DNA from 3 places in the Arthrobacter sedimenti genome. Region 2 is predicted to be linked to each of the others. Evidence: predicted binding sites of a transcription regulator. Region 2 holds the regulator's gene; each other region holds the start of a gene.
The links. Region 2 encodes HrcA, which represses chaperone genes, less so after heat shock. Its sites were predicted from a motif close to TTNGCACTCGNNNNNNNCGAGTGCNAA; they were not measured.

Region 1: the regulator HrcA is predicted to act here: its motif matches at 8,443-8,469, upstream of ACFO0G_RS02160 (FmdB family zinc ribbon protein).
Region 3: the regulator HrcA is predicted to act here: its motif matches at 4,651-4,677, upstream of groL (chaperonin GroEL).

Annotation. Positions count from the first base shown of each region.
Region 1 is NZ_JBHSDQ010000001.1:471,138-481,415, forward strand. It holds gene ACFO0G_RS02100 (MFS transporter) at 1-243, shown strand, start outside; gene ACFO0G_RS02105 (Lrp/AsnC family transcriptional regulator) at 386-889, shown strand; gene ACFO0G_RS02110 (MFS transporter) at 915-2,159, opposite strand; gene ACFO0G_RS02115 (Lrp/AsnC family transcriptional regulator) at 2,330-2,824, shown strand; gene corA (magnesium/cobalt transporter CorA) at 2,825-3,820, shown strand; gene ACFO0G_RS02125 (Pr6Pr family membrane protein) at 3,798-4,553, opposite strand; gene ACFO0G_RS02130 (hypothetical protein) at 4,654-4,806, opposite strand; tRNA gene ACFO0G_RS02135 (tRNA-Ala) at 4,930-5,002, opposite strand; gene ACFO0G_RS02140 (hypothetical protein) at 5,133-6,053, opposite strand; gene ACFO0G_RS02145 (GNAT family N-acetyltransferase) at 6,159-6,779, opposite strand; gene galU (UTP--glucose-1-phosphate uridylyltransferase GalU) at 6,784-7,689, opposite strand; gene ACFO0G_RS02155 (5-formyltetrahydrofolate cyclo-ligase) at 7,793-8,413, shown strand; gene ACFO0G_RS02160 (FmdB family zinc ribbon protein) at 8,525-8,797, shown strand; gene ACFO0G_RS02165 (RcpC/CpaB family pilus assembly protein) at 8,913-9,641, shown strand; gene ACFO0G_RS02170 (AAA family ATPase) at 9,734-10,278, opposite strand, start outside.
Region 2 is NZ_JBHSDQ010000003.1:249,037-258,438, forward strand. It holds gene lepA (translation elongation factor 4) at 1-973, shown strand, start outside; gene hemW (radical SAM family heme chaperone HemW) at 999-2,228, shown strand; gene ACFO0G_RS09250 (DUF4870 domain-containing protein) at 2,238-2,648, opposite strand; gene ACFO0G_RS09255 (DUF3097 domain-containing protein) at 2,725-3,573, opposite strand; gene hrcA (heat-inducible transcriptional repressor HrcA) at 3,748-4,761, shown strand; gene dnaJ (molecular chaperone DnaJ) at 4,850-5,977, shown strand; gene ACFO0G_RS09270 (16S rRNA (uracil(1498)-N(3))-methyltransferase) at 5,980-6,753, shown strand; gene ACFO0G_RS09275 (GerMN domain-containing protein) at 6,746-7,663, opposite strand; gene ACFO0G_RS09280 (PhoH family protein) at 8,069-9,157, shown strand; gene ybeY (rRNA maturation RNase YbeY) at 9,154-9,402, shown strand, end outside.
Region 3 is NZ_JBHSDQ010000008.1:172,874-183,151, forward strand. It holds gene ACFO0G_RS17325 (RNase H family protein) at 11-1,165, opposite strand; gene ACFO0G_RS17330 (ABC transporter substrate-binding protein) at 1,439-2,758, shown strand; gene groL (chaperonin GroEL) at 2,838-4,472, opposite strand; gene ACFO0G_RS17340 (ABC transporter substrate-binding protein) at 4,763-6,031, opposite strand; gene ACFO0G_RS17345 (cold-shock protein) at 6,031-6,237, opposite strand; gene ACFO0G_RS17350 (LytR C-terminal domain-containing protein) at 6,244-6,879, opposite strand; gene ACFO0G_RS17355 (DUF3263 domain-containing protein) at 6,929-7,258, opposite strand; gene ACFO0G_RS17360 (uracil-DNA glycosylase) at 7,354-8,124, shown strand; gene ACFO0G_RS17365 (siderophore-interacting protein) at 8,139-8,978, shown strand; gene ACFO0G_RS17370 (threonine/serine exporter family protein) at 9,023-10,278, opposite strand, start outside.

The sequences.
Region 1 (10,278 bases), on a different contig from region 2:
TTCGCCGCGCACAGCATCGGATCCGGGTGGACCGGCGCCATCGCCAGTACCGGACGGGCCCAGGCGGCCTCGCTGTACAACCTGGCCTACTACCTGGGTTCCAGCCTCCTGGGGTGGGCCGGCGGCCTGGTCTTCCAGGCCTGGGGCTGGGGCGCCCTGGCGGGAGCCGTCATGGCCCTGGCTTGCCTCACTGCCGCAACTGTCGCCGTCGTCCACCCCCGGGCCGAAACGCTCCCAGCCTGAGGCCCGCCGAGCCACTCATGAATTATCCGGCTTCAACAGCCGCAAGCGTGGTCTGGATATTCGGCGGGGCGCGTCCCTGCTGCGCGGATGGCGGCGATTCTGCGGTCTAGGATGAACCAAAGACCGTGTGGAAGGAACCGCAGTGAGTACGAATCCCAGGAACACCAGGCCCGGGCCACATCTTGAGCCGCTGGATGCGATTGACGAACGGCTCCTGGAAGCCCTCGTTTCCGATGCCAGGATTTCCAACAAACAGCTCGCCGAACTGGTGGGGATCGCACCGTCCACAGCCCTGATGCGCACCCGCGCGCTGTCGGAACGGGGCATCGTGCAGGGCTATGAGGCGAAGCTGAACCTGTCGGCCATCGGCAGGTCCGTGCAGGCGCTGGTGGCCGTGCGGCTCCGCGCCCATGACCGGGACCAGATCGACCGGTTCACCGCACGCGTCCCGCACCTGCCGGCCGTGCTCTCCACCTTCCACACCTCAGGATCCGTGGACTACCTGCTGCACATCGCCGTCGGTAGCACCGAAGACCTGCGGGACTGGGTCCTGGACAACCTCGCTACCGATCCCGTGGTGGGGCACACCGAGACGACGCTAGTGTTCGAACACATCCAGGGCAACCACGGTCCCCTTCCGGACTAGCGCTGCTACGCAGGGAGGCCGGGCGTTACTTTCCCCGCCGGACGGCGGAGGCGGTGAATGTCCAGGCTGACAGGACAAGGGCCGCTGCGCCGCACAGCAGGACGAAGCCTTGGACGGCCGGGGCCATTCCGAACGCGGCGCTGGCCCAGCCAAGGCCCAGGACCGGCACTGCGCTCCCCAGGTAGGTGATGACATAGACGGTGCTGATGATCTGGGCATGGCGGGACGGCTCCACCCTGTCCGCAACGTCGTTGAAGACGATCCGGAATGCCAGGCCCTGCCCGAGCCCCGCCGTAACGGCGGCCCCAACCAGCAACAGGGGGCTGTGCCAGGCGCCGGCGGCCCCCAGCAGGATGACGGAGACGCCAAGGACGGCCAGGCCCGCGGGGAGGGTCAGGCGGCCGCGCACGGTGACCAGCTGGCTCAGGGCTGACGCCGCCAGGGGAAGGCCGGCCAGCACGCCAACCAGCGGCCGGGACTCCGTGCCCAGGACCTGCGCAAAGTAGCCCGGCGCCAGGGACAGGGAGAAGCCAAACACGGCAAAGCTGAGGAAGCCGACGGCGGACGCCAGCCAGAAAGCGCCCCTCGCCTGGCGTGAAACGGACGGCCGGCGCGGTGCAAGCGCGTGCATCGGACGGGACACGGCGGGCGCCATGATGGCCGGGCGGGCACGGACCAGGTACAGCGGGACCAGGAGCCCGGCAAGCAGCAGCGAGTGGACAACGTACGGGGCGGTGGTGGGGCCGGGAAGCAGCGACAGCAGCCCGCCGATAACGGGGCCCGCGGCCACTCCCCCGGACGAGGCCAGCAGCGTGAAGCGGGATGCCCACTCCGGGCGGGACGGAAGCAGCTCCCGGAGGGCAGCGGCGCTTGCCCCGGTGGCGAGCGCAACAGCCATTCCCTGCAGGGCACGTCCGGCACAGAGTGCGGCGAGCGATGCCGCTTCCGCGAAGATCCAGCCGCCCGCCAGCCCGGTCAGCACAGCAAGCAGGAGTGCAGCACGCCGGCCGATATGGTCAGACCAGTGGCCGGCCAGCAGCAGGGTTCCCACCAGTGCCAGGACGTAGCTGGCGAAAGCTGCGGTCACCTCGAGGCTGGAGAGCCCCAGGTTGGCCTGCAGCAGCGGGTAGAGCGGCGTGGCAAGGTTGGCACCTACCAGGAGCAGGAAGATGGCCGCGCCGGATATCACCAGCCGCGCCGTGGTGGAGGCATTCCATCCACTGGACGCCGCCGTTGCCGGACGCATGCGCAGTTCACTGAAGACCGTCAATGTGCCGCCTTAGGGATCGTCGCGGCAGGTTGTCCTTGTGGGAGCCTGCGCGCGGATACAACTTTGATGCTCCAAGAATGCGGTAGGGCTGCGCGATCCATCGGTTTTCACGGGGATAATTGACCAGAATTATCAACTTCCGACTTCCAACCTGATGGAGAGTGACGATTTTGAACAAGTTGGACCCTACCGACCTGAAGATCCTCCTGGCCCTTATCAGGGACCCCCGAGTCCAGATCGGCGAAATCAGCGAGTCCCTGGGCATTGCCCGCAACACCGCGCAGTCGCGGGTACGCCGCCTGCTGCGCGCCGGGGTGCTGCGCCCGGGCGGGCGGGAAGTCGACCTGGAAGCAGTGGGCTATGACGTGGTGGCGTTCGTCACCATCGAGGTTTCCCACCGGGAGCTCGACGGGGTCGTGGCGGCGCTGAGGCTCATTCCGCAGGTCCTGGAGGTCCACGAAATCTCCGGCCGCGGCGATGTCTGGTGCCGGGTGGTGGCCACGGACACCCATAACCTTCAAGCGTCCCTGCGGCAGGTCCTGAGGATCAAAGGCGTGATCCGGACGGAAACGGTACTCGCCCTGCACACGCATATCCCTTACCGGACGGAGCCCCTCATCAGCGGCCTCAGCAGCGGTGCAGCTTCGGCCGCTAGGATTTCCTGAATGACCATCATCGATAACGCCGTCTACGTCAACGGCGTCCGCCACGCGGAGCCTGAAAGCCTGGAGCAGACCTTTGAGACCCTGGCCCGGCACGGCGGAATGGCCTGGATCGGGCTTTACCGGCCCACTGTTGAGGAGATGGCTGCAGTGGCCGCCGAATTCGGGCTCCATGCCCTTGCGGTGGAGGACGCCGTTTCGGCCCACCAGCGGCCCAAGTTGGAGCGTTACGATGACAACCTCTTCACGGTCCTGCGGCCGGCCAGGTACCTGGACGAGGACGAGACGGTGGAGTTCGGCGAACTTCACGTTTTCACGGGCAAGAATTTCGTGGTGACCGTACGGCATGCCGAAACAGCGGGCGTGGCCACGGTACGGCGGCGGCTGGAGTCACGGCCGGATCTCCTCCAGCATGGCCCCGAAGCGGTGTTGTACGCCCTGCTGGACCGGGTGGTGGACGACTACGCCCCGGTGGTGGCAGGGCTGGAGAACGACATTGACGAGATCGAGGACCAGCTGTTCAGCGGCGACTCCTCAGTGTCCCGCCGGATCTACGAGCTGGCGCGCGAAGTCATCCAATTCCAGCGGGCCATCCATCCCCTGCCGGAGATGCTGGACCAGCTCAAGCGGGGCTTCGAAAAGTACCAGGTTGAAGGCGACCTGCGGCACAGCCTGCGCGATGTGGAGGACCATGTTGAGCGGGTGATTTCCCGGGCGGATTCCTTCCGGGACCTGCTGCAGAACGCCCTGACCCTGGACGGAACCCTCACCGCGAACCGGCAGAATGAGGCCAGCGCCGAGCAGAACGAGCAGGTGAAGAAAATCTCCTCCTGGGCGGCCATCCTGTTCGCGCCCTCCTTCGTCGCCGGGATCTACGGGATGAACTTCGACAACATGCCCGAGCTCCATTGGGCCTTCGGCTATCCCTACGCGCTGGTCCTCATGGTTGCCGCCGGGGCCCTCATGTACGGGATCTTCAAAAAGAAGGGCTGGATCTAGGCATCCTGGCCCCCGCAGCCTTTCCGGCTGCCAGCGCCGCCCGCGCGTTGCCCGCGGCATGCACCAGGACCGACACTGCCAGGAAGGCGGCCAGGACCTGCCCGGTGGCCACCAGCACCCTGGGCCAGCCGCCGTCGAGGGTGGGGTCAAGGAAGTCATAGACGTACCACCCGTCCAGCCCGCCCCGGATCCACGAGAAGGCCAAAAACACTACGGGGTAGCCCAGCCACGCAGCGGGCCGCCACCAGGGGCCGCGGACCGTGCGGGTGACCAGGGCCCAGTCAAGGGCCGCCACCAGCGGGGCCAGGCGGTGGTGGACAAGCTGTGGCCAATACAGGTCCAGGGTCCACCAGGGCTCCCCCGGCGGAGCCACGAGCACCACGTAGATGATCCCGGTCATGACCAGGTACAGGACCAGTCCCCCGAAGACGTGGTCCCACCAGGGCGGCAGCACGCCCCGCCGCAGTACTCCTGACATGATCAGGACAAGACCGAAAACGAGGTTCCCCTGCACGGTGAATTCCGAATAGAGCTGGGGGATGTCCACATCGTTGCCGGGCAGGGTGGCATCCACGGTCTTCTGGACCACTGCGGCAAGAACGATCAGGCCTGCCAGGACCCGGATGACGCGTATCCACGGACGGTCCGGGTGCAGGGCGTGGTTGGCGGCAAGGTTACGCCGGATCGGAGGAACCAGCGGCGTCAGGCCGCCCGGCTTCGCTGCAAGGCCCATGGAGCCAACGTGCCGCCGCCAGTTCGAAAAGACCAGGGTCCTTGGGCGGTTGATGACCGCCGCCTACCGGCCCCAATAACGGTCCGGAAGGCGGTGATTGTCAGGCGTTGGTCCTGCGTTTCAGCCAACCCCAGACGCCGGTGGCAACGAAGAGGACCAGGCCGATGATGGCGAGCCAGAGAAGGCCCTTCACGACGAAGCCGAGGATGGACAGGATGAGCCAGAGGACCAGAAGGCCGATGATGATTCCCATGGGCCCACTCTAGGCCTGAGCTGTGGGAATGGGACGGGCATCGCCCAGCGTTTCGCGGACCGGATTCGGAGCATCGGGCAGGTAGGCACGAAAAAAGCCCGCTGTTTCCAGCGGGCTTTGATGTGGAGCTAAGGAGATTCGAACTCCTGACCTCTTCGATGCGAACGAAGCGCTCTACCAACTGAGCTATAGCCCCGGAACTGGCTGCCTCCTGGAAGGTGTTCCAGGCTGGTGCGGAACCGGTGTCCCTAGGCTACAAATTTTCCATCCCTAACGCCAATTGACGCGCGGGCAGCTGCCGGGAATGCGGGCTCCCCTGCCGTGCCTTATGCGCGGCGGCGCTGGAGGACGTCGTCGAGGTTGCTCAGTGCGCTCTGGGCCTTGGACAACTGCTGGGCGCTCAACTGCTCCGCTTCGCCGGCTTCGGCTGACGGTGCGCCGGCAGCGCCCTTCTTCAGGGACGGCTTCCCGACTGCTTTGGGCGCCTCCGGAAGCTCCAGCGGCTCCGGCTCGGGGCGCTCAGCCTTGGCCGCCTCCACGTAAACAGGCTTGGGAACCTCCACCGGCTCCCAGGGCGTGCCCACGGGAATGACGGATGGAGCCGCTGCGCTGGTGTCACCGGCAGCCACAGCGACGGCGAGGGCCGCTTCACGCAGCTCTACGGCCGTCAGCGGCTTGACCTTCGCCTGGCCCGCCTCCGCATCGAAGAGCGTGCTTTCCGGCAGCACGGGGGCAACCTCCGGCTTGGCAGGTACAACGACGGCGTCTTCCGGGCGGCGTGCCGGGGCACTCATGGCAGAGCGGAAGGCGGCGTTCACCTTCGCTTTGCGGTCGCGGACAGCGAGCCATCGCAGCAGTGCCACCGACGCGACCGTCAACAGGGTGCAGGTGAGGGGAAGAGCTGGCGAACCGACGCCGAACGGAAGCAGCACGCCCGAGATGAAAGCGGTGACCAGGGACAGCAGCCCCACAAGGGCCAGGGCCGTGCGGCCGTAGCGGACGCGGAACCTGGCCGGGGGCGGGGTGCTTGCAGTGCCTGCAGCGGGTGCGGCACTCTTCCTGGGTTCCATGGCTTTCTCCTGCTGGGCGGCGACGTTCAGGACCAGGCCGGGGTGCGGATCCGGCCTTTCATCGGCGGGGGCGTCTGCCAGGAAATCGCCGGCAGGCTGGAATTGGTGCCGGCGGTTCCGGAGGACGTAGGGGGCAACCCACACAATCCAGAGCGCGACGGCAACCACAAGGATCACTGAGCTGCTAAGGGGGAAGTCCACACTCAAAACCGTATGAGCATCATGCCTGCTCAGGCCGCATTATCAAGGGTGTGTCGTGCCCCTGTGGGCAAACCGTTTGATTTATGACCGACGCGATGCCAGCCAGGGACCCAACAGGCCTTCCGGGACTTCTTCCGCGGTGAGGGCGAAGGAGCGGTGGTCTGCCCATTTGCCGTTGATGTGGAGGAAGCGGGGCCGGTACCCTTCGTCCCGGAACCCCAGTTTTTCCACCACGCGCAGGCTTGGTCCGTTCTCGGGCCGGATATTGATTTCCATCCGGTGCAGGCCGAGCGCCCTGAAGCAGTGGTCGGTTACCAGCGCCACTGAGGTGGGCGCTATCCCCCGTCCTGCCCTGTCCTGGTCCACCCAGTACCCCAGGGTGGCCATCATGGCCGAACCCCAGACGATGGAGGACACTGTCAACTGTCCCACGATGGCGGGGTTCCGAAGCCCCGGCTGCCATTCGGTGATAAGGAAAGGCAGTGCAGTGGCCTGGGCAGCCTGGATATTGAGCGAGCGGACCATGTGCCGGTAGTCAGGGAGGCCACCTGCCGGGTCCGGGTTGGACGCCTCCCACGGTGCCAGCCACTGGCTGTTGCGCGACCGCACCTCGGTCCATTCTTTCTTGTCGCGGTACCGGATGGGCCGCAGGACCAGGTCGCCGCATTCAAGGGTGACCGGCCAAATGGGACCTGTGCGCACGGGGTTACCGGGAAAGGCCGGCGGCGAAGCCGGGCAGCCATTCCCGCAGGCCCGGACCCAGATCTTCGCTGTCGACGGCCAGCTGGACGCAGGCCTTGAGGTAGCTCAGCTTGTCTCCGGTGTCGTAGCGGCGGCCGCGGAAGACCACTCCGTAGACGCCGTGCCCCTCGGCATCACCGGAGGCAAGTTCCTGGAGGGCATCCGTCAGCTGGATTTCACCGCCCCGTCCCGGCTTAGTGTGCTCGAGGACTTCGAACACGGCCGGGTGCAGGACATAGCGCCCGATCAGCGCAAGGTTGGACGGGGCTTCCTCCGGTGTGGGCTTCTCCACCAGCCGGTTGACGCGGACGTAGCCTTCGCCGTCAATCTCCTGAATGTCGGCGCAGCCGTAGGCACTGATCTGCGAGGGTTCCACCTCAATAAGCGCGACGACGGACCCTCCCGTTTTCGCCTGCACGTCCATCATGGTGCTGAGCAGTTCGTCGCGGGCATCAATCAGGTCATCCCCCAGCAGGACGGCGAAGGCTTCGTTGCCTACATGCTGCTTTGCCCGGAGTACCGCGTGTCCCAGCCCGTGGGGGTCGCCCTGCCGGACGTAGTGGATGTCGCCCAGTTGGCTGGCCGCCTGGATAGATGCAAGCTTTTCCGTGTCTCCCTTGTCCTCCAGCGTCGATTCAAGGGAGGGCACCCTGTCGAAGTGGTCTTCCAGGGCGCGTTTGTTGCGGCCGGTAATCATCAGAACGTCGTTGAGGCCTACATGGACCGCTTCCTCCACCACATACTGGATGGCAGGCTTATCCACGACGGGAAGCATTTCCTTAGGCATCGCCTTGGTGGCGGGCAGGAACCTGGTGCCAAGGCCCGCGGCGGGAATGACAGCTTTGCGGACTCTGGGGTTACTGGTGTTCACCGGACTAATCTAACGTCAGCGTCAAGCATTTCAGTAACCATCGGCGCGGCAGGCTGGCATCCAGCCAGAAGCCGTAGAGTACTGGCAACGCAGGAAGGACACCATGCTGCAGGAGACGAACGCGGTCAAGGACGATATCCGGGCCGCCCACCGGCGCCGGCGCGCCGGGCTGACCCCGGCGCAACTGGAAGCGGCAGGCAGCGCCCTGGCTGTGCACGGCAATGCCTGGGCCGGGACGGTCACCGGCGGCCGGCCCGGCATTGCGTGCGTGTACCTGGGCGTGGGACAGGAACCGCCTACCCTGCCGCTCATTAATGCCCTGCACAGCAGCGGGCACAAGGTGCTGCTTCCGGTGTGCGAACCCGGCAGGGAGCTGAGCTGGGTGTTTTGGACGCCGGAAACAGGCTTCGAACGCAGTAAGTATGCGCCCATCCTTGAGCCCGCCGGACCCCGGCACGGGCCTGAAACGGCAGGCGGGGCGGCAGTCCTTTTCATTCCCGCCACCGCGGTGGACCGTGCCGGCAACAGGATCGGCCAGGGCGGCGGGTACTACGACAAGTTCCTGGGGCATCTTGCCACGGCCGGGAAGGAAATTCCGCTGGCCGCTGTTATCTACGACGATGAATTGCTGCCTGCGGGACGGATTCCTGCGGAGGAGTTCGACCGGCCGGTGCCGGCGGTCCTTGCGCCGTCCGGGTACCAGCCGCTCACGGGCGGCGCCTGACCCCGGGCCGTCCGGGGGCAGTGATAGAATTAGCACTCAGGCCCTGCGACTGCTAATGGTTTACCAGGTGGCAGCTCGGGACCTCTCGTTTGCCCAAGAGGAGGAGCACCAGTGCCAACATATGCTTACGCCTGCAAGGATTGCGGCCACGCCTTCGACATTGTCCAGTCGTTCTCGGACAGCAGCCTGACGTCCTGCCCTGAATGCCAGGGTACGTTGCGCAAGAAGTTCAACAGCGTGGGTGTCGTCTTCAAGGGCTCCGGTTTCTACCGCACCGACTCGCGCGATTCCAAGGGCAGCTCCGTCTCCCCGGCGCCGGCCGCGGCCCCGGCTGCGCCCGCAGCTGCCCCCGCCGCTTCGGCGCCGGCTGCAGCAGCCAGCTAGACAGGCATAAGTCTTAAGTACGACGGCGGCCGGCGCGTTCCAGCGCCGGCCGCCGTTGTCCACATAGCGTTCGTTCCGGCTCCCCAGGTGCGTTTACCGCAACTAGCGTGGGCGCATGTCCAGACTTCCCCGCCGTCGCCGCGACCGTTACCGGCCTCCCGCCAGCCCCCGAAACGTTGCACGCCGCGGTAAAGACCGTTCCCCGGGGGCACGTCTCGCCGGGTGGCTGAACCGCAACCGCAGGCTTGTTGCCGCGTTGTTGTTATGCGCAGCTGCAGCCCTTACGGTGCAGCAGCTCACTCCTCCCCCGCTCGCCACTGTGACGGCGTTGGCCGCAGCCCGGGATCTTCCCGCCGGGACCGCCGTGACGGCAGCAGATCTGGCGCACCTCCAGGTGCCGCCGGGAATGGTGGCCGACGGCTTTTTGCAGGATGACGCCGCCGCAGCGGGCAAGCAACTGGCCGCACCCGTGCGCAAAGGCCAACTCCTCACGGACGCTCAACTGCTCGGTCCGGGACTGCTCGCAGGCACTCCGCCCGGTTCAGCGGCGGTTCCCCTCCGCATGGCGGACGCCGCATCCATCCAGCTGGTCTCCCCCGGCCAGCTGGTCAACGTGGTGCTGACATCGGCCAACGGGTTTGACCAGCAGGGTCCCTCCCAGGTCCTGGCATCTGCCGTCCCCGTCCTATGGACTTCAAACAACGGCGGCCAGGGCGGGCAATGGCTGGGCACCACCGAAACGGATGGACTGATTGTGGTGGCGGCCAACGCGGAACAATCCTCGCGCCTGGCCGGAGCCTCAACCCAGGGCCGGCTGTTCTTCGTCCTGGTCGGCCCGCCGTAACATCAGCCAGCCGCACCGGGCCGAAACCGGACACCGGGTAGTCGATCCCCTGCGCCGGGTCCCTCCGGACGCCGCGGTCCGCCCCAGTGCGGTCAGCCCCAGTGCGGTGGCTTCTGTTCCTTCAACCAGGTGTCATGGTCGTCCTCCCGGTCACCCCAGCTGCGGGCATCGTCCTCAGCAGCCTTGCTCGGAAGGATTTCCTCACTGCCACCCTGTGCTGTGCGTGCGGCCGGGGCGGATGCCGCAGCGTCCCCGGAGGAGGCAGGGCCAGCACCTGGTGCAGTCTCTTGGTTCTTGTTCCGATCGTGGTGCATATCTTCCTCGGGCCCGGCGTTCCCGGCCCTGTCTTCCTTACTCGGGTTTTCGTTGCTCACGGGGTCCGACTCCTCGATTTTCGGGCTGCCCGAGCGCCTGCCCTGGCCGTGGTGACCCGAACCGGCGCCGGAACGGTCCGCGCCGGACGCGTCCGAGTTGCCGTCGGCGCTGTGCCGGATTGTCCCGGCTTCCTGGCGGTCCCCGTCGCTGTCCAGGTTTCCGGCCGCCCCGCCCGGCAGGTAGGAGGCGGCGGATGGTGCAGTATCGATTCCATTGAGCGCCTGGTGGACGTCGTCGTCAAGGAATCCCGTGGAGGTGGTGC
Region 2 (9,402 bases):
CGCCGAGTCGCTCCCCGGCTACGCCGATGCCAAGCCCATGGTGTTCTCGGGCCTGTACCCGCTGGACGGCGCCGACTACCCGGTCCTCCGCGACGCCCTCGAAAAGCTCATGCTCAATGACGCCGCGCTGGTATACGAACCGGAGACGTCGGCCGCACTGGGATTCGGGTTCCGCGTCGGCTTCCTGGGTCTCCTTCACCTGGAGATCACCCGCGAACGCCTGGAGCGCGAATACAACCTCGACCTCATCTCCACTGCGCCGAACGTGGAATACGAGGTCACGCTGGAGGACAAGAAGGTGGTCCGCGTGACCAACCCCAGCGAGTACCCCACCGGCAAGATCGCGGAAGTACGCGAACCGATGGTTTCCGCCACCATCCTGGCCCCCAACGAATTCGTCGGCGCCATCATGGAGCTGTGCCAGTCGCGCCGCGGCGTCATGGGCGGCATGGACTACCTTTCCGAGGACCGGGTGGAAATCCGCTACCGCCTGCCGCTGGCGGAAATCGTCTTCGACTTCTTCGACATCCTGAAGTCGAAGACCCGTGGCTACGGATCGCTGGACTGGAAAGCCGATGGCGAGCAGGTTGCCGACCTGGTCAAGGTGGACATCATGCTCCAGGGCGAGCAGGTGGACGCCTTCAGTGCCATCACCCACCGGGACAAGGCTTACGCCTACGGCGTGATGATGACCGGCAAGCTCCGCGAACTCATCCCGCGGCAGCAGTTCGAGGTGCCCATCCAGGCGGCCATCGGTTCCCGAATCATCGCCCGTGAAAGCATCCGGGCCATCCGCAAGGACGTACTGGCGAAGTGCTACGGCGGTGACATCTCGCGTAAGCGCAAGCTCCTGGAAAAGCAGAAAGAAGGCAAGAAGCGCATGAAGATGGTGGGGACGGTGGAAGTGCCGCAAGAGGCCTTCATCGCCGCCCTCACCACGGACGAATCGAAGGACAAGGCAAAGAAGAAGTGACCACTGCGCAGCGGGGGACGCGCTGATGCCCAGCGTCCTTCCCCTCGGCGACCCGGCGCCGTCGGACGGCCTGCTGCCTGCACAGGCAGCGGACGGTGCGGCGGGCCGGGCATTTGGCCTGTACGTCCACATCCCGTTCTGCGCGGTGCGCTGTGGCTACTGCGACTTCAATACCTATACCGCCACGGAACTCGGCGGCGGTGCTTCGCAGGACGCATATGCGCAAACGGCGGTGTCGGAAGTGGCGCTGGCGGCGAACGTGCTGGCAGGTTCCGGCCTGCCGGAGCGGAAGCTCAGCACTGTCTTCTTTGGGGGCGGCACGCCCACGCTGCTGCCCGCTGATGACCTCGCCCTGATCCTTCGCGCTGCCATTGACCATTGGGGCATCGAGGACGGTGCCGAAGTCACCACGGAAGCCAACCCGGACTCTGTCACCCCTGAATCCCTGGCCGTCCTCAAGGAGGCCGGCTTCACCCGCGTGTCCTTTGGCATGCAGTCCGCCGTTCCGCACGTCCTCAAGGTCCTTGACCGCACCCACACGCCGAGCCGGGTACCGCACGTGGTGCAGTGGGCCCGGGAAGCCGGCCTGGCCGTCAGCCTGGACCTGATCTACGGCACGCCGGGGGAGACACTGGCCGACTGGCGCCACTCCCTGGAGACGGCCCTGTCCTACCAGCCTGACCACATCAGCGCCTACGCGCTGATCGTCGAGGAAGGGACCAAGCTGGCAGCCCAGATGCGCCGCGGCGAAGTCCCGGGAATTGACGACGACGACCACGCCGACAAGTACGAGCTCGCCGACCAGCTGATCACCGAAGCAGGGCTCGGCTGGTATGAGGTCAGCAACTGGGCGCGCACTCCGGATCAGGCGTGCCGGCACAACCTGGCCTACTGGCGGGGAGACGACTGGTGGGGGATCGGCCCCGGCGCACATTCGCACGTGGGCGGGGTCCGCTGGTGGAACGTCAAGCACCCGTCCGCCTATGCCAACAGGCTGTCGCAGGGGCTGTCGCCGGCTGCCGGCAGGGAAACCCTGGATGCGGAAACCAGAAACCTGGAAAAGGTGATGCTCGAGGCGCGCCTGCAGTCAGGGCTCGAGGTGTCAACGCTTAGCGCTGCCGGGCGGCATGAGGTGGCCGGGCTGATCGCGGGCGGCCTGGTGGAGCCCGCTGCCGCTTTCCGGGGACGCCTGGTCCTGACCCTCAAGGGCAGGCTGCTGGCAGACGCAGTGGTCCGCCGCATCCTCCCGGACTGACCTGGGCCGCTACTTGATCCAGCGCAGGTTGTACTGGTAGCGGTGCGGTTGGCCGCGGTTGACGTGGATGCCGGCGGCCACCGAGAAGCACGTGAGCGCCACCCAGATCAGTGTGGCGATGACCGCGAAAATGTTCCCCACGTAGGGGATGAAGACCAGGATGTTGGCCAGGACCGCGGCGATGGTGGGCGGCAGGCTGAAGTTCAGCGCTTCCTTGGACTCCTGGGCGGTGAACGGCCCGCGGTCGCGGAAGATCAGGTAGATCAGCAGCGACGGGATACACCCCAGGATTCCGCCGAAGTGAGCCAGCGTGGCCCATTGGCGGTCTTCGCTGGCCGTAAGCGGCAGGGCGTTGGCGGGTACGCCATGGTACTCGGAACGGCCCTGGCCGTCCCTGTGATCACGTGCGTTTTCTGCCACAGTCTGTGTCCTTCTGAGGTGCAAGTTAGTGCTGACTACTACCAAGAATACTGGCTTTGCGGCCGTCGCCCGCCCGTCAGGGCACGGTGAGGAAATCAATGACTTCCTCAACCCGGCCCAGCAGCGACGCTTCGAGGTCCGCGTACGTGCGTACGGCACCGAGCAGCTTCTGCCATCCGAGGCCGATGTCTTCCTTCGTGGCGTGGGGCCAGCCGAAGGCTTTGAGGATCCCGGTCTTCCAGTCCTGCCCGCGGGGGATGGCGGGCCATTTTTCGATGCCCAGGACTGCAGGGCGGATTGCCTGCCACACGTCCACGTACGGGTGCCCGACGATCAGGACGTTGCCGGCCGCGCCCGGGGACGCCATGACGGCGTCGGCGATCCGGGATTCCTTGGAATCGGGAACCAGGTGGTCCACCAGCACACCGAGTCGGCGGCCCGGGCCGGGCCTGAAGTCCGCGACGGCAGCGGCCAGGTCGTCGATGCCGTGGAGGGGCTCGACGACGATGCCTTCCACGCGCAGGTCGTCTCCCCAGACCTTTTCCACCAGTTCGGCGTCGTGCTTGCCTTCCACCCAGATCCGGCTTGCCTTGGCAACCTGGGCGCGCTGGCCGGAGACGCGCACCGAACCGGAGGCAGTCCTGCCGGCGGGAGCACCGACGGCCGCCTTGGGTGCCGGCGGCATCAACCGGATGGGCTGGCCCTCGAGGAGGAAACCGAACCCCAGCTTGAAGGACCGCGACTTTCCGCGGCGGTCCTCCAATGCAACGACGTGCATTCCGCCGGACTTCTCCACGCGGGTGACGGCGCCCACCCAGCCGGACTGTACTTCCTCAAGCACCATGCCGCGCTCCACGGGGACCTCGGGCAGCTCCGTCCGCGTGGGAGCGGAAATGCCCCGGGGGCCCCAGTTCTGGTAATCCATGGAATCGATCCGCCTAGCGCTAGCTCCTTAGCCCGGGAGTTTCGCCCGGAGCGGTACCAATGCTAACAACGGGCCGAGGCATAATAGACTGTTAGCACTTAGGCATGTCGAGTGCTAACCCCCGGGTGGCACCGGGCGGGGCGGGCGGCCCCGGACCATGGATGGAGGTGGAGAGTGAGCGAGCCACGCAAACTGGAAGTACTGCGGGCCATCGTGGAGGATTACGTCCACTCCCGCGAGCCGGTTGGGTCAAAGGCCCTGGTGGAGCGGCATCATCTTGGCGTTTCCAGCGCCACCATCCGCAATGACATGGCCGCGCTGGAGGACGAGGGGCTGATCACCGCCCCCCATACCAGCGCCGGCCGGATCCCCACCGACAAGGGCTACCGGCTCTTTGTCGACCAGATCTCGGCAGTCAAGCCCCTTTCGGCTGCAGAACGCCGTGCCATCCAGACCCTCCTGGAGGGCGCGGACGACCTCGACGACGTACTGGACCGCACCGTTCGGCTGCTGTCGCAACTGACCAACCAGGTGGCCGTGGTCCAGTACCCGCACCTGAGCAGGGCACTTGTCCGCCACATCGAATTCGTGCTGCTGGCACCGCGGAAGGTCCTCGTGGTCCTCATCGCCAACAGCGGCAAGGTGGAGCAGCGCGTCATGGACGTCGGCCAGGACCTTGGCGACGAGGCGCTGGCCGAGTTGCGCACCCGTTTCCTGGCTGCCCTGGGGGGAACCCGGCTGAGCCACCTCGCCCAGGCCCTTCCCGCCGTCGTGGCTGCAACGCCCCACTCGCAGCGCCAGGCGGCACACGCGCTGGCCGTCGGCCTTGAGGGGCTGGCGCAGAGCAGTCGGGAAGACCGCATGGTCATGGCCGGCACCGCCAACCTCGCCCGGTCCAATGTGGACTTTCCCCTCAGCATTGGCCCTGTGCTCGAGGCGCTCGAGGAACAGGTGGTGATGCTGCGGCTGTTGAGCGAGATGGCCCAGGACCACCGGGGCGTGGCTGTCAGCATCGGAAGGGAGAACCCCTATGACGGCCTTGCCGAGGCCTCCGTGGTGGCCACCGGCTACGGTCCGGACAGCGCAGCCAAAGTGGGAATCCTCGGTCCTACCCGAATGGACTATCCCACCACCATGGCTGCCGTCAGGGCGGTAGCCCGCTACCTTTCCAGGATTTTGGGGCCCTGACTCTTGGCCGCCGGAGCTTGCTCGGACTGTGAAACAAGAGCCCTGGCCGACCAACTGAACGCAGTACAACAAGGAAGAGACACGAATTTTGAGCAGCCACTATGACGTCCTTGGAGTCTCACCCGAAGCTACGGGCGAAGAGATCAAAAAGGCCTACCGCAAGCTGGCCCGCACCCTTCACCCGGACGTTAACCCAGGTGCCGACGCTGCAGAGCGGTTCAAGGCGGTAACGCACGCCTACGAGGTCCTTTCCGATCCCCAGAAGCGCAGGATCTACGACACCACCGGCAACGAAAACGGCACGGACAACGGTTTCGGCGGCGCCGGTTACGCAGGCCAGGGATTCGCGTTCCAGGACATTTTCGACACCTTCTTTGGCGCCGGTGGTGCCTCGGGTCCGGCGTCGCGCGTCCGCCGCGGCCAGGACGCACTCATCAGTGTCCGGATCGACCTCCGCGACGCCGTATTCGGAGTCAACAAGAAGCTCGAGGTTGACACCGCTGTGGTCTGCCCCACCTGTGATGGATCCTGCTGCCGTCCCGGGACCCAGCCGGAACGCTGCGACATCTGCGGCGGCAGCGGCCAGGTCCAGCGGGCCGTCCGCTCCATCCTCGGCCAGGTCATGACGGCAGCCCCCTGCGGCACTTGCGAAGGATTCGGCACTGTCATCAAGGATCCCTGCAACGAATGCAGTGGCCAGGGCCGCATCCGCAGCCGCCGGTCGCTGACCATCAAGGTTCCCGCCGGCGTCGCCACCGGTACCCGCATCCAGCTCTCCGGCCAGGGCGAGGCCGGCCCTGCAGGGGGCCCGGCGGGCGACCTGTACGTCGAGATCCGCGTCAACAACGACCCCACGTATGTGCGCGAAAGCGATGACCTGCACGCCACCCTGCACATCCCCATGACCGCCGCAGCCCTGGGCACGGACGTCAGCCTGGAAACCTTCGACGGTACCCAGGAGATCGACGTCAAGCCCGGAACCCAGTCCGGCGAAATCATCACCCTGCGCGGGTTGGGTGTTACCCACCTGAGGGGCTACGGCCGCGGCGACTTGAAGGTCCATCTGCAGGTGGACACCCCGGCCAAGCTCGACTCCGCGCAGGAGGACCTCCTGCGCCAGCTTGCCAAGCTCCGGGGTGAGCAGATTACCGAAGGCAAGCTGGCCGCCAGCGGCGGCATGTTCGCCAAGCTCCGGGACCGGTTCGGGAACCTGTAGCGGTGAGCAACCCCGTCTTCTTCACCTCCGTCGGTTCCCTGGACGCAACGACGCCGGGCCGCATGTTCGTCCTCGAAGGAGCGGAGGCGCGGCACGCCGTCACCGTCAAGCGGCTGGCGCCGGGCGAGGCCGTGGACATTGTCGACGGCGCCGGCACCCGGATGACCGGAAAGGTCGTCTCGGCCGCACCGTCCGGGCTCGAGGTGGAGTGCAGCAGCCTGACGGTGGAAGACAGGCCGGAGGTCCGGCTGGTGCTGGTCCAGGCTTTGGCCAAAGGCGACCGCGACGAACTGGCCATTGAGACAGCCACGGAACTGGGCGTCGACGCGGTGGTTCCCTGGCAGTCTGAACGGTCCATCGTCCGCTGGAAGGGCGACCGCGCAGCGCGGGCGCACGCCAAGTGGGAATCAACCGTGACGGCGGCCGCCAAGCAGGCGCGGCGTGCCTGGATCCCGGAAGTCCGGGCTGCCGTCGACACCACGGCGCTTTCCGCCGCCGTGGAGGCGGCAGACCTGGCGGTCATCCTGCATGAAGACGCCGTGCGGCCGCTGCGTACCGTCCTGGAGGCATGGCAGGGGAGTGCAGGTGCCGGCCCCCGTGAAATTCTGCTGATCGTAGGCCCGGAGGGCGGCATCAGCCCGCGGGAAGTAACCAAACTCTGCGACAAAGGCGCTGTGACGGCCCTGCTGGGGCACCATGTCCTGCGGTCCTCCACAGCCGGCCCGGCCGCCGTCGTGCTTGCCAGCGACATCCTTGGCCGCTGGACCACTACCTGACCTTAAAGGACCTCGTGTCCTCGTTTTTGTCCGGCTCTCCGCTGGAGCCGGCCTGCGCTACGCGGAGCTCGTAGTCGCCTGGCGGCAGGTTGAGGGCAAGCGTGAAGACGCCCGCCTGTCCCTGCTCTGTACCTGCCGTGGTTTCCCCATTCAGGAAGGGCGCTTTGCTGCCGCCGTCCCCGGCCCGAAGCAGCTGCCAGTGGAGCTTTGCCCCAGGTGAGGTGCTGCGCCCGGTGATCTTCACGCTGCCGCCCGGCACCTCAACGTTTTCCTGGGGGTCGATGATCCATACCGGTGCCACGAGGCCTGCTGCCCGCGTCATGAGTGCGCCCAGCTGGATCTTTCCGAACGCGACGTAGTCAGTGTGGCCGTCCACCAGGATCCGGACCCGGATTTGCTGACCGGTGTCGATCAGCCCGGAACTGGCGGCGGCCGCGGTGGCCGTATAGATCAGCTGCTGGATAGCCCGGGCCGCCATGTCTGCGTCGAGGTTGCTGTTGAAGGCGTCGGCGGAGACATCGACGGTGATGACATCCTTGCCCGAAATGGACGTGGCCAGTTTGCCCGGGTTCTGCCAGGGCGTAAAGAAATCAGGGTCCAGGGGCTTTTCCGACATCATGGCACGCAGGGCCCGCGTGACCGGGTTGTCCTGCTCCGGGACGTCGCGAAATTCGCGGTAAAGGAAGATGCTTGTGCCACTGCGGCCAATCCAGTAAACCGGCGCCTTGTTGGAGGACTGGGTGGTTTCCAGCGGGGCGCTGGTGGAGGGCGCGTCCGGCATGGTGCCCCCTGAGGCGGGGATCGAGGCGGTGGTGCCTGCAGGTGAAGGCCCGCCCTCGGCAGTGCAGCCAGCCAGGACCGGAACGAGCACCAGCATCCCTGCCAGGACGGCCGGGCGCAGGCGGCCCATGGGTCGTCCTGCCCTTTTGGGCACAGAGGTTTCCGGCACTGTCCTGCCCTTGTCCTTTCCTGGCGTGGCGGGCCGATCCCCCTGGCGGCCTGGCGTCCCAGCAGATGCTGGATTTCCAGCATTGCACAGCGGTGCGCGCGGTCAGCCGCTCTGCGCCTCCTTCCGGCCAACTGCAACTGGAACGATATGAGGCCGATATGAAGTTGATACCTAACGCCGTGCCCGGCACGGTTTCATGGGTGGAGCGGCCGCTCCCGTTGAGCCGGGTATCTGCTCCATACCGGTGCTGGCGTAAGATAAAGGGATCGCTGGGCAGGGAGCACCGCGCAACGGGCCCCGGCATCAGCCAAACGCAAACAAGTGATGTCGATCTTCGAGGGGACCACGGGCCTGCGGGCCAACACCATGACTGAATCAGCAAATGGTAAGCGCCGGCTCAACACGGGCGAAGGCAGTCCGGGGGAATTTCCCCACTCCATGCCCGGCACCCGGACCGAAGTTGTCCTCTTTGAGAACACCGACCAGATGGTTCAATCACTTGGCAGCCACGATGAGGCGCTTCGCTTCATTGAAGAGCAGTTTCCCGACGTCAACTTCCACGCCCGCGGCAACGAACTGTCCATCAGCGGCCCCGTCACGGACGTCCCCCGGATCATGCGGCTCCTCCAGGAGGTCCGCGGCCTGGTGGCCCGGGGCACTGTCATCACGCCGGCGGTACTGCAGCAGCTGGTGTCGCTGCTGCGCACCCAGTCGCTGCAGAATCCCGTGGACGTGCTCACCCACGACATCCTCTCCAGCCGCGGCAGGACCATCCGGCCCAAAACCCTCAACCAGAAGAACTACGTTGATGCCATCGACGCCAACACGGTGATCTTCGGCATCGGGCCCGCCGGTACGGGTAAGACCTATCTGGCCATGGCGAAGGCGGTCCAGGCGCTTCAGCAAAAAGAGGTCAGCAGGATCATCCTCACGCGCCCCGCAGTGGAGGCGGGGGAGCGGCTGGGGTTCCTGCCCGGCACGCTCAGCGACAAGATCGATCCCTATCTCAGGCCGCTCTATGACGCCCTGCACGACATGATGGACCCCGAATCCATCCCGCGGCTCATGGCCGCCGGCACCATCGAGGTGGCGCCCCTGGCCTACATGCGCGGGCGAACCCTCAACGACGCCTTCATCATCCTCGACGAGGCCCAGAACACCACGCCGGAACAGATGAAGATGTTCCTCACCCGGCTTGGATTCGGATCCAAGATGGTGGTCACGGGGGACGTCACCCAGGTGGACCTGCCGTTCGGGACGCGGTCCGGGCTGCGGATCGTTGAGGAAATCCTGCAAGGCATCGACGGGGTCAGCTTCTCCGTCCTGGACGCCGCCGATGTTGTGCGGCACCGGCTCGTGGGAGACATTGTCAACGCCTACAGCATCTGGGACGAAACCCAGCGCAACCGGGTCAAGCACTCAGCCGGCAGGGAAAAACGGGGGGAACACGCGTGAGCATCGAGGTCAACAACGAGTCCGGCATCCAGGTGGAGGAATCCGAGCTCGTTGCCCTGTCGCGGTACATCTTTGAACAGCTCTACATCCACCCGCAGGCCGAACTCTCCATTCTCCTCGTGGACGAACCCGCCATGGAGAAGCTGCACATCGAGCTGATGGATGAACCTGGCGCCACGGACGTGCTCTCGGTCCCCATGGACGAGCTGACACCCGGGACCCCGGACCGGCCCACGCCCCAGGGG
Region 3 (10,278 bases), on a different contig from region 2:
GCTTCCCCCTCTAGGCTTCCGGGGTTCCCTGGTGGAACCGCAGCCGCCACCGGCCGCCGTCGAGGACCCACAGCGAGCTGCGAAGCGTCGTGCCGGACCGGGCAAAGCTTCGGTACGTTAGCAGGACCGTGCTGGGGCCTATGCGGTCAGCGCCCAGGATTTCAATGTCGGTCCGTTCGCCGGGATCCTCCTCGAGGGCCATCATCATAGCGTCCCGGGTCCACACCCGGCCCGAGCTGCCGATCTCCACAAAGTCCGGGTGAAGAAGGATGGCGGTCCGGCCAATGTCCCCCCGCACCAGCGGCCCCAGGAGCTCGCGTTCCAGCTCCTCAACCAGTGCCTCTGGCGGGATGGAGCCTGCCCACTGCGTTGCCTCGGCCACTTCAAGGGCTTCATCGTCCAACTCGCTGAACAGGTCCAGTTCATCGAAAGCCGATACAGGCTGGGGGGCTGCCCTGCGCTGGTCGCCCGCGGCCGCAGGAACACCCCCGCTGGATGCTGCCGGGCGTCCCGCTCCCCCGCCTTCTGCACCCGTTCGCGCTGATTCCCGGCGTACTGCCTGCGTTTGTGCGGGGGCAGCAGCCGGAATGTCCAGGGTGGCCGGCGGCAGTCCCACACCGGAAGGCGCCGGTTCCTCCAGGGCACGTCCGCGGCCGCCCTGGCCATTGGAAAGATCGTGGTGCGCGCCGGGGTGGTGTCCGCCGGGGAATCCCGGGCCGGAGCGTGCTGCCACTCCCTGCTGGTACGCGGTGGCCGCGGCCCTGGCCCGCTCGTCGGCGGCCTCGTTGAGGTCGTGCCCGGCGTGGCCCTTGACCCACTCGAACGTGTAGGTTCGCCCGGCCAGTTCGCGGTCGAGTTCCTTCAGCAGCTCCACATTCAGGACAGGCTTCCCGTCAGCCTTGCGCCAGCCCTTCCGCTTCCACCCAGGCATCCATTTGGTAATGGAGTTGATGACGTACTGGCTGTCACACAAAATGCGCAGGTCCTCCCCGGGGAGGTGCGCCGTGGCGCGCAAAAGGTCAAGGACAGCCATCAGCTCCCCCTGGTTATTGGTCCCGTGCGGCCAGCCTCCGGCCCGCCAGCAATCGTCATTCACATACCAGGCCCAGCCCGCCGGGCCAGGGTTTCCCAAGGCCGAACCGTCAGCCGCTGCAGTAATCGTCACCAATCCATCCTGCCAGAAGCAGCTGACAATGGGCTGCCGCGGAGGTACTGCAGCCCATCCTCCTGTTTCTGCCGCAGGCTCGGGCTGCGCGTCCGGCTCCTCCTCCAGCTTTCACCATGAAATTTTCGGAAAACGCTTACCGGATACCCTTGACGGGGATGCCGTCGCGCGAAAGAATCGCAGCACACCAATTCAGAAAACGGTTTCTCGAGACGAGATCCTTGGTCACCTAAGGCTGCCACGGAGCGAAGAAACCAACCGAAGGGAACATCAATGACGATTCCAGTAGTAAGCCGCCGGAGGTTTCAGCTTGGCGCTGCGGCTGTGGCTCTATCCATCCTGGCCACGGGCTGCGGCGCCGCCGGCGGATCCGGCGGGTCCGGCGACAACGGTCAGGTGACCCTGCGGTTCACCTGGTGGGGCAACGAATACCTGAACGGACAGACAAACAAGGTAATCGCCGCGTTCGAAGCATCCCACCCAAACATCAAGATCAAGACCGAGCCAGGCGAATGGTCCAGCTACTGGGACAAACTGGCAACCAAGACCGCCGCCAACGATGCGCCCGATGTCATCCAGATGGACCAAAAGTACATTGCCGAATACGGCGGCCGCGGCGCGCTCCTGGACCTATCCAAGCAGAACGGTATCGACACGTCGAAGTTGGACAAGGAGGCACTCGCATCAGGCCAGTACAGTGGCGCGCAGTACGGACTGAGCACCGGTCAGAACGCCTATGTCATCATGGCCAACACCAAGGTGTTTGAAGCGGCAGGCGTTCCCCTTCCCGACGACAAGACCTGGACATGGAAGGACTTCACGGACACGGCCGCGAAGATCAGCGCCGCCGGCGACGGTAAGAACTATGGAGCGGCATACGGCAGCAACGAGGCCGACCTGATCATTTGGCTCCGCCAGCACGGCGAAAACCTGTACTCAGAGGACGGCAAGCTCGACTTCCAGGCCGCCACGGCCGCCTCCTTCTGGGAGCGGCTCAAGGACCAGCGCGACTCAAAGGCCAGCCCACCGGCCAACGTCGCGACGGAAGACGCAGGGGCGAGCCTCGAGCAAAGCCTCTTCGGCACCAACCGGGTGGGCATGGCATGGTGGTGGACCAACCAGCTGGGCTCGCTTGAAGCCACCACCGGAAGCAGCATCAAGATGCTGCGCGCCCCGAGTGTGGACGGCGCTGCTGCCAAGAACGGCATGTACTACAAACCCACCATGTTCTGGTCCGCTTCCTCCCGTTCCAAGCATCCCAAGGAGGCAGCAGAGTTCATCAACTACCTCACCAACAGCCCGGAGGCCGGCGCCATTCTCATGACGGACAGGGGCGTGCCCACCAACAGCGATATCGTCGCCGCCATCACGCCCTCGCTGAAGCCGGCTGACACCACGGTGGTCAACTTCCTGAAGGACATCGCCCCGGAAATCAAGGATGCGCCGCCGGTACCGCCGGTGGGTGCGGGCAGCGTCCAGAACGTGATCAAGCGCTACACGGATGAAGTGCTGTACGACCGGCTGACGCCCCAGGCGGCCGCCGAAGCCTTCACGAAGGAAGTCCAGGGAATGCTGGATTCAGCCCGAAAGTAATCCGCAGCAAAAATGCGGCCCCCTCACCAGGAGGGAGCCGCATTTTTCTGTTGGCGGGAGGGAATCCCGGCCGGGAAGCTTAGAAGCCGCCCATGCCGCCCATGCCGCCCATGTCGTCGCCGCCGGCAGGAGCAGCAGCCTTCTCCGGCTTGTCAGCAACCACTGCTTCGGTGGTGAGGAACAGGCCGGCGATGGAAGCCGCGTTCTGCAGGGCAGAGCGGGTCACCTTGACGGGATCGTTGACGCCGGCTGCCAGCAGGTCGGTGTATTCACCGGTTGCTGCGTTGAGGCCGTGGCCGGCGGGCAGGCCGCGGACCTTGTCGACAACCACGCCGGGCTCCATGCCGGCGTTGAAGGCGATCTGCTTCAGCGGGGCGTCGATGGCAACGCGGACGATGTTGGCGCCCGTTGCTTCGTCGCCGGACAGCTGAAGGTTGGCGAACGCTTTGGCGCCAGCCTGAATCAGGGCCACGCCGCCACCGGCGACGATGCCTTCTTCAACTGCAGCCTTGGCGTTGCGCACAGCGTCTTCGATGCGGTGCTTGCGTTCCTTGAGCTCAACCTCGGTTGCGGCACCGGCCTTGATGACTGCAACGCCGCCGGCCAGCTTGGCCAGGCGCTCCTGAAGCTTCTCGCGGTCGTAGTCGGAGTCGGAGTTCTCGATCTCGGCGCGGATCTGGGAAACGCGGCCGGCGATCTGGTCGGCGTCGCCGGCACCTTCGACGATGGTGGTCTCGTCCTTGGTGACAACAACCTTGCGGGCCTGGCCCAGGAGCTCCAGGCCGGCGTTCTCCAGCTTGAGGCCAACTTCCTCGGAGATGACCTGGCCGCCGGTGAGGACGGCGATATCGGCCAACTGGGCCTTGCGGCGGTCACCGAAGCCCGGAGCCTTGACGGCGACAGACTTGAAGGTGCCACGGATCTTGTTCACGATCAGGGTGGCCAGGGCCTCGCCCTCGATGTCCTCGGCGATGATCAGCAGCGGCTTGTTGGACTGCATGACCTTTTCCAGGACAGCAACCAGTTCTTTGACGTTGGAGATCTTGGAGTTGACGATCAGGATGTACGGGTCCTCGAGGACAGTTTCCTGGCGCTCGGCGTCGGTGACGAAGTAGGCGGAGATGTAGCCCTTGTCGAAGCGCATGCCTTCAGTGAGCTCGAGCTCCAGGCCGAAGGTGTTGGACTCCTCGACCGTGATGACGCCTTCCTTGCCCACCTTGTCCAGGGCTTCGGCGATGAGGGCACCGATCTCGTCGTCACCGGCGGAGATGGACGCGGTGGCGGCGATCTCTTCCTTGGTTTCGATTTCCTTGGCGGAGTTCAGCAGCTCGGCGGTGACGGCGTCAACGGCTTTCTCGATGCCGCGCTTGAGGGACAGCGGGTCGGCGCCGGCGGCAACGTTGCGCAGGCCTTCCTTGACCAGTGCCTGTGCCAGAACCGTGGCGGTGGTGGTGCCGTCACCGGCAACATCGTCAGTCTTCTTGGCAACTTCCTTGACCAGCTCGGCGCCGATCTTTTCGTAGGGATCGTCCAGCTCGATCTCCTTGGCGATGGAAACACCATCGTTGGTGATCGTGGGGGCGCCCCACTTCTTTTCGAGGACGACGTTGCGTCCACGCGGGCCGAGGGTGACCTTAACGGCGTCGGCGAGGGTGTTCAGGCCACGCTCAAGGCCGCGGCGTGCCTCTTCATCAAATGCAATGATCTTGGCCATAACGGCAGTAGTCCTTTCGGGACAGTCGTTAAGAATGAACCTTCGCTGCAGTGCCCGCGACGGACGATCCTTTGACGGCGGCCTCTGTATGCCTCCGCGTGGGGATCTCACTGAAGTGAGGTGTTTCTTTCGCTCCTCGACCGGTGCAGGGCGCCGCCGGCCGAAACCAGGCTTTGCTTTAGCAGTCGGTACGTCAGAGTGCTAACTCAATAATTAGCACTCCCCAGGTGAGAGTGCAAGCGATAAGACGCCGGACAAGGCGCTTGTCGCAGCCGCTTCGCCCAGGGCGATCAGCCGGAGTGTCCGGCTGTTTCGTGCCCCGTGGGGGTGGGGTTGTTGTCCGCCCCGTAGGTGAAGACGGAGAAGGCGGCCGTGGTGATGTCCCCGTTGGTGTCGAAGGCAACCGGGCCGGATTCGCCGTCGTAATTAATGTCCGGGCCGGCGGCGAGGCCGCCGAGGCACTCCTTGTAACTCAGGCACGGAGCCTGCGGCGTGCCTGCCCCGGAGGTCGCCGTTCCGCCGGAGACCGGAATGAGGTTCGCGGCAATCGACCGGCCCGCGTCATCCTGCGCCCGGGCCGCTGCGAGGGCCGCCAGCGTCACTGCGTCATAGGTTTCGGCAGCGTAAGAGACGTCCTTCAGGGAGGGGTCCACCGCCAGCAGTTTGCCCTGGAAGGCTGCCGTGGGGAGCTGGCCCGGGATGACGGCGCGCGCGCCTTCGAGGGCCCGGGACGGCAGCGCAGATCCGTAGCGGGCGAAGGCACCGTCGCTGAGGATGACCTTCGAACCGCTGACCCCTGCATTGTGGAGTTCGGCCAATGCGCCCTGCGCGCCGTCGCGGGCCACCAGGACGACGGCGTCCGGCGTGGCTTTGGCGGCAGAGCGCGCGGCTTCGGCGGCATCCCCCGGCTTGAAGCCCGTCCCGGGCAGGACCTTGAGTCCGGACTGTTGGGCAGCATCGGTGACGGCGGCTGACAGGTCCTTGCCGTAGGCACCCTGCTGGTACAGCACGCTGATGCTGGCGGCACCGGCGTCTTTTGCGAGCTTTGCCAGCACGGGCCCCTGTGCGACGTCGGCTGCGGCCGTCCGGAAATAGTAGCCTCCGCTGGCGCTGGTGGAGAGGCCGGCAGCGGTGTTGGCCGGGGAGATGAGCGGCACATGGGCGCGGGACAGGATGTCCACGGCGGGGGTTGCATGGCTGGAGTCGGTGGGTCCAATGGCTACGTCCGCCTTGGCAGCCGCCAGGTCCTTGGCCTGGGCTGCGGTGTCCTGGTCCGGGTGCACAGGAAGCAGCTCCACGGGCCGGCCCTTGTGTCCGCCGGCGGCGTTGATGTCCTGGATGGCTGCCTTGGCGGCCGCCAGCTGGGGTGCGTTGAGGAAGGCGTTGTCGCCGGTGTTGTCAAGGATCAGGCCCACCCGGAGGACGCCGTCGCCCGAAGCCTCCGCGGGCTCTGTCCTGGCGTTGCCGCCGGTGCCGGCGCAGGCCGTCATGGAAAGGAGGCCCGCCAGGGACGCGGCAAGCGCTGCGCGGACGCGGACTGGGGAGCGGTGAGCCGGCATCATTGCGCGGGCCGGACGTTTTCTGCCTGCGGGCCCTTTTCGCCCTCGCCAATGTCCAACTGCACCCGCTGGCCCTCAGCCAGGGCGCGGTAACCCTCCCCCTGGACCGCAGACCAGTGGACAAAGACGTCATCACCGGAGCCGTCAACGGTGATGAAGCCGTAGCCCTTCTCAGCGTTGAACCACTTCACGGTTCCCAGTGCCATGCGCGGCTACCGGTAACCCGGGCCGAGCACAACCACGAGCGGTACCTGGAATTCGGTGCTGTTCACCACGGTGGGAATGTTCAACAGTCCTGCAAGCTCCTGCGCGCTGGCCAGTTGCTGCGGGCCGGCATAGAAGATCACGGAGGACTTTTGCGGGGCGCCGGACCAGTTGCCTACCTGGCCGAGCCGCCAGCCGTCAGCCTGGACCGTGCCCCCCACGCGGCTGGCCAGCCCTGCCGTGCCGGCAGCGTTGTAGACGGCCACTGCCTGGGTCTTGTCGACGACGGCCTGCTGGCTGGCGGAAGCGGTGGGCTCGGGCTCGCTGCTTTGGGTTGGTACGGCCGACGCGGACGGCACCGGGACGGACCCCGGTGCAGACGAGGACTGGGTGGGCGAAGGGGTGGATCCGGTTCCGGCCAGCGGGGCTGATTCAACGGTTGCCGACGCCTGGCTGGCGGTGGTGTTGAAGCCGAGCTTGGGAAGGATCAGGAAGGAGACCAGTCCAATGGCCAGGGCCGCAACGCCCACCGCAAGGATGGGCCACAGCCGCACGCGGGACGGGGCCGTAGCCGTCCGGTGGACACCTTGTCGCGACGCGGCCTCCGGGACCTTGTCGAATTCATCGCGGGCGTATCTGGTCATGGTGGAAGGACATCCTTGTTGATTGCGGCTGTTGTCCCGGCCTGGGCGTCTAAGCGTCGGATCCCAGGCGCCGGGCGGTGCGTGCACGGTGGCGCGACGTACGTAGTCTACGCAATCTCTTCACCAGCATGGGATCGTGGGCCAGGGCATCCTCGCGGTCGATCAGCGCGTTGAGGAGCTGGTAGTAATGGGTTGCGGAGAGATCGAACAGCTCGCGGATGGCCTGTTCCTTGGCCCCCGCATACTTCCACCACTGCCGTTCCAGGGCCAGCATCTGCTGTTCGCGCTCGGAAAGGGAGGACTCGCGGAGGGTGAAATCCGCCAGGAGGGACTTCCCTGGATCGTGCTCCGGCAGGTGTTCCCGGGCCGGTTCCGCCACGGCGCACTCCTTCGCTGGTTACGGCCAATGTCTTACACCCATGCTACCGGCCGAATAACACGGGTGTCATTTGCAGTGCCTGCAACAATGGAACGATGTTTGAATCGGATGCGCTGTTCGAGCTGCAGCAGGAACCGGCGGACGCCATCAGCTTCGCGGACCTGGCCGAGCTCCCGCTCGCGGAGCTCATGGCAGCCGACTGGGCCGCGGCCCTCCACGGCGTGGAAGGCCAACTCCGGAAGGTGCTCACTTTCGTTGCTGCAGAGGAGGCCGCCGGGCACCAGATCCTCCCGCCGCCGTCGAACGTCCTGCGCGCCTTCCGCCAGCCCCTGGCGGATGTGAAGGTGCTCATCGTCGGGCAGGACCCCTACCCCACGCCGGGACACGCCGTCGGGCTGTCGTTTTCCGTCGAGCCGCACGTCCGGCCGCTTCCCCGCAGCCTGGTGAACATTTACCGGGAGCTGGAATCGGACCTGGGCATTCCGCCGCGTGTCCATGGCGACCTGTCGGCCTGGACGAACCAGGGCGTACTGCTCCTGAACCGGGTGCTCACGGTCCGGGCGGGGGCGGCGGGTTCCCATCGCGGCAAGGGCTGGGAGGAGATTACGACGGCGGCAGTCACCGCGCTGGCGAACCGCACAGCTGCGGACGGGTCCAGGATGCCGCTGGTGGCGGTGCTGTGGGGCAAGGAGGCCGAGGGCGTCCGGCCGCTCCTGGCCGGAGCGCCCGCTGTCAGCAGCGCCCACCCCAGTCCATTGTCTGCTTCGCGCGGGTTCTTTGGCTCCCGGCCGTTCAGCCGCGTTAACCAACTGCTGCGGGAACAAGGTGCGCTGGACGTAACCTGGGAACTGCCGCCGTCGCCCTAGCTTAGGCTTGCCTTATGAGCACTGTCCCTGCCGCCACCAGCGCCACCAAGAAGAGCCGCCCTCAGGTCAACCTGAGGGTGCTGCGCAAGGAGCAGCTGTCGCCGCACATGGTCCGGATCGTGGCCGGCGGCGAGGGCTTCAGCGACTTCACGAACAACGGGTTTGTGGACCGGTACGTGAAAATCGTGTTTCCACAGCCCGGCGTCCAGTACCCCTCCCCCCTTGACCTTTGGGCCATCCGCGAAACCATGCCGCGCGAGCTGTGGCCCTTCACCCGCACCTACACGCTGCGTTGGGTGGACCCGGAGGCCCGGGAGCTCGCCATCGACTTCGTGGTCCACGGCGACGAAGGGCTCGCCGGACCGTGGGCGGCCAACGCCCAGCCGGGCGACACGCTCACCTTCACCGGCCCCGGCGGCGCCTTCAACCCCAACCCGGACGCTGACTGGTACCTCTTTGCCGGGGATGAAGCGGCCCTGCCTGCCATCGCTGCCTGCATCGAGTCGCTGCCGGCCGAGGCAACGGGGCTGGCCTTCCTGGAGGTCGGCTCCGAGGCCGATATCCAGCCCATTTCCGCCCCTGCCGGGCTGAACATCACCTGGCTGCCGCGCAACGGGGCACCGGCAGGTTCCGGCGACCTGCTGGTCAGCGCCGTGGCGGACGCCGAGTGGCCGGCCGGTACCGTGGACGTCTTTGCACACGGCGAACGCGGGTACATGAAGGCCTTGCGCGAGGTGTTCTTCAAACAGCGCGGCCTGGAGCGCCGGCAGGTGTCCCTGTCCGGATACTGGGCGCAGGGCCGCGTGGAGGATGTGTTCCAGGCCGAGAAGAAGCTGCCGGTCGGCCAGATCTAGGTCCCGCAAGCTGCGGCGCCTGGGTTAGCGGCGCCGGAACCACGCTAGCGGCGGCGGGCCCGGCGGCGCTCGTTGCTGGCCAGGCTGCGGGTGAGTGGACGGGCCAGGACATCGCCCAGGACGATGCCGCCGGCCGTGCCCAGCACGATGGCCCCGGCACTGAGCATCCCTCCGGCGCCGGCCAGGATCTCGGCTTCTTCAACGGTGAGCACGTACATGGAACGGAAAATTGTGAGGCCCGGCAGCAGGATCAGCGCCGCGGGTACAGCGACCACCAGCTGCGGCGCGCCCATCCGCAGGGCCACCACCCTGGCCAGCAGGCCAATAACGACGGCCGCGATGGCCGGTGAGAACCGGTCGCCGATCCCCAGCAAACCGCAGCCGAGCAGCACCAGGTAGCCGGCCACGCCCACGGCCGCCGTGGGCAGCAGCAGCTTCCACGTGGTCTGTTCGGTGATGCCGATGGCCATCACCGCCGCGGCCACGAAGACGACAAGGACCCAGAGATCGTAGGCAGGCGGGAACGTCTGCGTGACGTCAATGCGTTGCAGCCCTGTCAGCTCCCCCACCACGAAGGCAACGGCGATTCCTGCCACGATGGCGCCGAAGGTCAGCAGCGTGGACAGGAACCGTCCCGCCGCCGTCACGGGGAAGCCGTTGATGGCGTCCTGCACGGAGGACACCAGGCGCCCGGTGGGCAGGAGGAGGAGGATGCCGCCCACCACCACGATGGACGGCGAGGCGGTCAATCCGAACTGCCACAGCAGCAGGGCCAGGATGGTGACCACGAACGAGCAACTGGCGGTGATGAAGAAGTCCGGCACCCGCCACCGGCCCAGCTGCCTGGCCAGCAGGCTGATGCCGATGTTGGCCACAAACGCGATGATCGAGGACACCGGACCGCCGCCTAGCACTCCCACGAACACGGCAGCGAAAACACCGAACGCGGCCGTGACCATCCAGCGCGGGTACGGCTTGGGGCTGGTGATGGCCTCATTGAGCCTGCGAATCGCTTCGTCGCGGCCTACGCCGCCGGCCACGATGTCCGTGACCAGCTGGTGCACCTTCGCCAGGCCTGCGTAGTTGTTGGTCCAGGAGCGCACCACGCGCAGCAGTGCGATGGGGGTCTGGTCCTTGGGCGCGTAGTTGATGCCGACGGACTGGTTAGTGATGTCCACCTCGATGTTCTTCAACCCCAGGGCGGCAGTGACGGCAATGATGCTGGTTTCCACTTCCAGGGCGCCGGCACCGTAGCGGAACATGGTCTCCGCGAGGTGAAGGGCGAAGTCCAGGGTCTTGC